DNA from 3 places in the Bradyrhizobium sp. 6(2017) genome. Region 2 is predicted to be linked to each of the others. Evidence: riboswitches for the same ligand, from Rfam matches in the RefSeq annotation. Region 2 holds a riboswitch; each other region holds the start of a gene.
What was found. A riboswitch is a leader RNA that binds a small molecule or an ion and turns the genes downstream of it on or off. The one in region 2 is predicted to bind cobalamin.

Region 1: linked by a shared signal. The riboswitch ahead of G6P99_RS17585 (DUF1636 family protein) and the one ahead of G6P99_RS03875 (TonB-dependent receptor) in region 2 are both predicted to bind cobalamin.
Region 3: linked by a shared signal. The riboswitch ahead of metE (5-methyltetrahydropteroyltriglutamate--homocysteine S-methyltransferase) and the one ahead of G6P99_RS03875 (TonB-dependent receptor) in region 2 are both predicted to bind cobalamin.

Annotation. Positions count from the first base shown of each region.
Region 1 covers NZ_CP049289.2:3,789,426-3,791,620, forward strand. Annotated here, with positions in the region: gene G6P99_RS17575 (cobyric acid synthase) at 1-283, opposite strand, end outside; gene cobO (cob(I)yrinic acid a,c-diamide adenosyltransferase) at 295-948, opposite strand; cobalamin riboswitch at 985-1,195, shown strand; gene G6P99_RS17585 (DUF1636 family protein) at 1,290-1,664, shown strand; gene cobW (cobalamin biosynthesis protein CobW) at 1,661-2,195, shown strand, end outside.
Region 2 covers NZ_CP049289.2:833,841-836,035, forward strand. Annotated here, with positions in the region: gene G6P99_RS03875 (TonB-dependent receptor) at 1-1,187, opposite strand, end outside; cobalamin riboswitch at 1,297-1,494, opposite strand; gene G6P99_RS03880 (FecCD family ABC transporter permease) at 1,607-2,195, shown strand, end outside.
Region 3 covers NZ_CP049289.2:8,067,737-8,069,931, reverse strand. Annotated here, with positions in the region: cobalamin riboswitch at 664-863, shown strand; gene metE (5-methyltetrahydropteroyltriglutamate--homocysteine S-methyltransferase) at 966-2,195, shown strand, end outside.

The sequences.
Region 1 (2,195 bases), 3.0 Mb from region 2:
GTTTGCCGTGCACGATGATCTGGGCACCGACATCGCTCTCCGGCTTCAGCAGCACCGGGTTCATGTCGGTGTGCGGCTCGACACCGGCGGCGAGCGCCTGCAGGGCCTGCGCACGTCCGATCTCGCCGCCGTCGATGGTCACGGCCGCGTTGTTGGACATGTTCTGCGGCTTGAAAGGCAAGACGCGCAGGCCGCGTCGTCTGGCAGCGCGCGCCAGGCCCGCGACGATGAGCGACTTGCCCACGTCCGAACCCGCTCCCTGGATCATCAATGCGCGCGCCATGGCGATAACAGTCAGAACTCGACGCCCGGTTGGGCCTTGATGCCGGAGCGGAACGGATGCTTCACCAGCGTCATCTCGGTGACGAGATCGGCGATCTCGATCAATTCATCCTTGGCATTGCGTCCGGTGAGCACGACATGCGTCATCGGCGGCTTCGACGTGGTCAGGAAGTCGACGACATCGGCAATGGCGAGATAATCGTAGCGCAGCGCGATGTTGATCTCGTCGAGCACGACCATGCGCAAGCTCGGGTCTGCGATCAGCTGCTTGGCCTTCTCCCAGCCGGCCTGCGCCGCCGCGATGTCGCGCGCGCGATCCTGGGTCTCCCAGGTAAAACCTTCGCCCATCGCGTGGAATTGACAGAGCTCTCCGAAATGCCCGGTGAGCAGGCGGCGCTCGCCGGTATCCCAGGCGCCCTTGATGAACTGCACCACGGCGCATGGGAAGCCATGCGCCACGCAGCGCACGATCATGCCGAAGGCGGAGGAGGACTTTCCCTTGCCGGCGCCGGTATGAACGATGATCAGACCCTTTTCGCCGCTCTTGGTCGCCATGATCTTGTCGCGGGCGACCTTTTTTTTCGCCATCTTGGTCGCGTGGCGCGCATCCAGCGAAACCTCGCTGCTGACGACCTCGTCTTCGGCGCCGTTTTCTTCAGAAATCATGACGTTCCTTCGGCTTGACAAGTTCGAGCCACGGACGAATGGTGGGCCCGCGTTGGTTCCTGTCCTACGACAGGCGAAGAGGGAATGCGATAGGGCTCAAGGTGGGCCTGAAAAGCAGCCGCCCCCGCGACCGTGACCGGAGAGATGCCCAAAGCCACTGATTCCTTGTCGAGAATCGGGAAGGTGGGCATCGAGGGAGAAATCCTGCTCCGCAAGCCGGGAGACCTGCCAACGCAACGTGTTGTGAGACCGGCGGACGGGGTGTTCCGCGACGGGGAAACGAACCCATTCACAACGGTTCGTGTGCCTCTTCGCCTCCCGCTGTTAATCCAGGATGGGCGATGAGCGTTACACTTCATGTCTGCATCACCTGCCGCGCCGGCCAGACGCTGGCGGAAGGTGAGCTCGCGCCCGGTGCGCGCCTGTATGCCGCGCTTGTTGAGGCCGGCGTGCCCGATGACGTCAATCTTGTTCCCGTCGAATGCCTGTCGGCGTGCAGCCAGGGTTGCTCGGTCGCGCTCAGTGCGCCGGGGCGGTGGTCCTACGTCTACGGCCGCCTGTCCGCTGACAATGCCAGGGATGTGATCGCGGGCGCCACCGCCTATGCCGCGGCGCCTGACGGCATCGTGCCGTGGCGCAGCCGTCCGGAAATCTTTCGCAAGCAATCGCTCGCTCGAATCCCACCCCTTGCCGTCGTGCCGGAGGCCGCAGAATGACTACGCTCGCCAAGGTTCCGGTCACCGTCGTGACCGGTTTTCTCGGGTCCGGCAAGACAACGCTGATCCAGCATCTGATCCGCAACGCCAACGGCAAGAAGCTCGCGGTGCTGGTCAACGAATTCGGCAGCGAAGGCGTCGACGGCGAGATCCTGAAGTCGTGCGCCGACGCCAATTGTCCGGCCGAGAACATCGTCGAGCTCGCCAATGGCTGCATCTGCTGCACCGTCGCCGACGATTTCATCCCGGCCATGGAGCAGTTGCTCGCGCGCCGGGTGAGACCTGATCACATCGTGATCGAGACGTCCGGCCTCGCTTTGCCGAAGCCGCTGCTGAAGGCGTTCGACTGGCCGGAAATCCGCTCGCGGATCACGGTCGACGGCGTGATCGCGCTGGCCGATGCGGAGGCCGTTGCTGCCGGCCGCTTTGCGCCGGATCCGGCCGCAGTCGATGCACAGCGTGCGGCCGACGACAATCTCGACCACGAGACGCCGCTGTCCGAAGTGTTCGAGGACCAGATCGCCTGTGCCG
Region 2 (2,195 bases):
GACCAGGTCTCCAGCGCGGCATCGTTGTAGGTCGAGGCGAAGCTGATGGTCGGTACCGTGCCGAAGAAGCCGCTTTGGGTATCGCGCTGCCGCCAGCCGCCGTCGACGATCAGGTCGACGCCGTTGATCAGCGTCTTGGTGAAGCCGGCGGTGACGCTGGCGGTCTGCTGGTTGGCATAGTCGAACGGCGTGCTGCTGCCCCTGCGGTCGGTTTGCAGCTCGTTGATCCCGATCGACGGATCGACCAGCCGCCCGCCGGGCAGGCCGAGCTTCTGGTCGCTGCCCGTGACGGTGAGGAAGGCGGTCAGATCGGGCGTGGTGTAGTTGATGCTGCCGACGGCGTTGCGCTGGTCGAGCGCATTGTTGACGCGGTAGCCGTCGGACTTGATGCCGTTGCCGTAGAACGAGGTGGACCACGGTCCCGCATTGAGCGCCGCGGAGACGGCGGCCATGCGGGTGTTGAACGAGCCATATCCCGCCTCGGCTCTCATCGTCGTCGGCGGACCGCCGACGCCGGTCTTGGTGATGATGTTGACGACGCCGCCCACCGCATTGTCGCCGTAGAGCACGGCGCCGCTGTTGCCGCGCGTGATCTCGATGCGCGCGATCGAATCGAGCGGGATCGTGGTGAGGTCGAAGCCGGCCTTGTCGACGTCGTTGAGCCGGCGGCCGTTGAGCAGGAACAGCGTGTTGTCGGTGGCGAATGCCCCGAAGCCGCGCAGGTCGACCGCGGTCTTGGCGCCGTTCGGCCCGCCATAGAGCGTTTGCAGCTGCACGCCCGGCACCTGCGCGAGGATTTCAGGCAGCGACTGTACCGGCGAATGCGCGATGTCGTCGGCCGTGATCAGGGCCGAGGACGATCCGACAATGCCGGCGAACTGGCGGCCGCCGCTGGTGCCGCCCGTTCCGGTGGCCGTGCCTGTCCCTGTGGTGCCCGATCCGCTTCCGCCGCCCACATTGGTGCTCTCTGCGGTGCCCGGCGCCGGGCGGCGCGGCGCCGGCGCTTCGTCCGCGGCCGGCCTGGCGCGCGTGACGTTCTGATCGCCCGGCTTGGTGACTTCGATGGTCGGTAGCTGATCGGGAGCAGGCGCCTGCTGCGCCCGCGCGGCGGAGACAATAAATACAGGCGCGAGCATCGTCGTCGCGAGCAGCAGCGTGCGCCGCCAATGGAAAGAGAAAGTGAGCATAAGCGAGACCTCGGTAACGTCAGTGGCACGTCACCGCGAACCAGTCTCACCATCGTGCTAACAGCCTCAGGTGAAGCTCATGCCTGTACTCCCCGACCGGCATCTTCGCGTGTGACCACGGCTGACGGCAGGTCTCCTGGCTCGCGGGTCGTTACCCTTCGTCGCCTTCCCAGGACCGAGATTCCCAGTGGCCTGTGACGAAGGATTCACCGCATACAGTTGCGGGGGCAGCCGCGGCCTTGGGGAAGTTTCCCCGCACCGCATTCCCTTTTCATCTCGCTAAAGAACCGTCATGTTCATCTAGGGTTCGGCCGGGCAGCAAAGTCAATCCGGCGGAAGTCGGGCAATGGCTGGGCGGCCACGGTTTTTATCGAGTGTCGCTTGTCTGCCACGGCGATCGCTGTAAGAGCATGGATCCAATGAGCGTGCAGGATTTTGCCTTGGCGGCCGAGGTCGCGGCGCGGCGACGGTGGGGCGCCACCGCGGCGCTGCTCGCGCTTGTGGCGCTGCTGTGCGTGATCTCGCTCGGCATCGGGCCGGTGCGGCTGTCGCCGCTCGCGGTGACCGAGGCGCTGTTCGGCGGCGGCAGCGACGTGGCGCAGGTGATCGTGCGCGAAATTCGTTTGCCGCGCACCATTCTGGCGTTCGCAATCGGCGGCATTCTCGGGCTGTCAGGCGCGGCGCTGCAGGGCCTGCTGCGCAATCCGCTGGCCTCGCCGTCGCTGTTCGGCGCGCCGCAATCGGCGGCGTTCGGCGCGGTGCTGGTGATCGCGCTCGGCCTGGCCGACGTGCGCTCCTACGCGCTGCCGGTGGTGGCGATCATCGCCGCGTTCGGCTCGGTGTTCGCGCTGCTCGCGATCGCCGGCCGCAATGCCGGGCTGCTGATTCTGATCCTCGCGGGGCTCGCGATCTCGAGCTTTGCGGGAGCTGCGACCGCGCTGGTGATGAACCTCTCCAGCAATCCCTTCGTGGTGCTGGAGATCGCGTTCTGGCTGCTCGGCTCGCTCG
Region 3 (2,195 bases), 2.8 Mb from region 2:
TCGCTGGCATGCGCGATCGCTCGTGTCGGCCGGCGCATATCGTGCTCTTCAATCGACCGGAAGATGCGGCTTCGACGCAAGTCCTGTCCTCCGCAAGCAGGTAGAGGCGCTGAGCCGTGCTAGCCTCGGCTTGAGCCGATCAATAGTTTCGAGAGAATCTGTCGAGCGGTGTTACTCAAGAGCGGTCTTACCATCAATCCGAACAGAGACGGCAACAGCAAAGACACCGAGGGCACTCCAAACAGCCATTTTCATTGCGAGCCGGTCTCCTTGGTTTGGTTGATATGCTTGCCTGGGCAGTATCGCCAAAAAGTGTCCGAGTGACGCCTACCAGAAATGGCTGGCATCACAGAAACACCTCGCGCCGCGTATGCTATCTTATTCGGTGGATCGTTGATTGCTTGGAGAAGGCAGCGCAGCGCGCCGTGCTTGATGAACCGGGGCCAGCTTGCATGAAAGCCGTCTGTTCGACCAAGTGGTCCTCGGCGCAAAGGCGGCGTATTCGGATTTGTCGCTGCCCGCGCGGAGGGACTTTCGGGATGTCATCCGATGTCCGTGATTGCAGAGCGACTTCTGCATCGAGGATGAACGGTGGGCATGCCGCTAGGCACATTAGCAGATCGCAACATGAATTCGCGAGGTTGACGGAACATCCCTTTTGCCGATAATTGAAGGTGTCGAGGTTCTCCGGTCTCATTAGGCCGGAGCTAAGAGGGAAGCCGGTGTCAATGCCGGCGCTGTCCCCGCAACTGTGAGCGGCGAGCCGCTGTCCAACGAAGTCACTGAAGCCTGACGGTTTCGGGAAGGCCGGACAGCAGCGCTGAGCCGCGAGCCAGGAGACCTGCCCCGACACTATCTTCGTCCACGGGCGGGGTGTCCCGGTGGTGCGCCAAGCAGCGGTCGCTCGCGCGACTTCTTCTGCCTGCGTCCGCCATGGCCTTTGCCCCCAATATGGGGTTAACGCTATGTCTCTACTCTCTCTTCCGGTTGCCACACTCGGAACGCCACGCATCGGTCCAAGGCGAGAGCTCAAGGTTGCGCTCGAAAGTTACTGGGCCGGAAAAATCGCCGAACAGCAGTTGCTCGAGGATGCAGCTGGCCTACGTGCCGCAAATTGGGCTCGCCAGAGGTCTCTCGGTGTCACCGTGATCCCATCGAACGATTTCTCGCTGTACGACCAGGTGCTCGACACCAGTGTCATGGTTGGTGCCATCCCAGAAGTCTACGAGACGAATGCCGGATCCATTTCGCTCAAGACATACTTCGCCATGGCACGCGGGTCACAATGCGACGGTCAGGATGGGAGTTGCGGTCACCCGTCGCGTGGATATGGCGCACCCGCGCAGGAGATGACCAAATGGTTCGACACCAACTACCATTACATGGTCCCGGAATTTCACCCGGGGCAGACTTTCAGACTATCCTCTCGCAAACCAATCGAGGAGTACGAGGAAGCCAAGGCCCTTGGCTTTCAGACGCGCCCTGTCCTGATCGGGCCGGTTACATTCTTGAAGCTTGGCAAGAGTGCCGATCCTGCGTTCCAGCCACTGTCACTGCTGGATGACCTGATACCGGTCTATATTGAGCTTTTGAAGGAATTGGCCAAACGCGGGGCAAATTGGGTTCAATTCGACGAACCTTGGCTAGTCCTTGATCTGGATGAGAGTTCGCGAAAATCCTTGGTACATGCTTATGGCCGGCTCGCAAAGGAAGGGCCGGCCATCAAGATCATGGTTGCAAGCTATTTCGGTGGCCTCTGCGACAATCTGGACGCTGCCCTGCGCCTGCCTGTTGCCGGGCTTCACGTCGATCTGGTTCGCGCGCCAGAGTTATTGAGCCAGATCATTGCGAGCGGCCGAAGTGACCTCGTCATGTCGCTCGGCGTCATAGACGGTCGGAATGTTTGGCGATCGAATTTGTCGGCGCTCCGCCAGCGACTGGACCCCGCGATTGCGAAGCTTGGTAAGGACCGCGTACAGATCGCCCCATCCTGCTCGCTGCTTCATGTGCCGGTCGATGTTGAACTCGAGACCGGGCTCGCCTCCGACGTCAAGAGCTGGCTTGCTTTCTCGGTTCAGAAGATGCGTGAGCTTGCGACCTTGGCGCGGGCACTCGCAGGCGACCAGAATGTTGCGAAAGCTCTTGCGGAATCGGAGTGTGCCGCAGCCGTCCGCCGGACGTCGCCGAAGATCCGA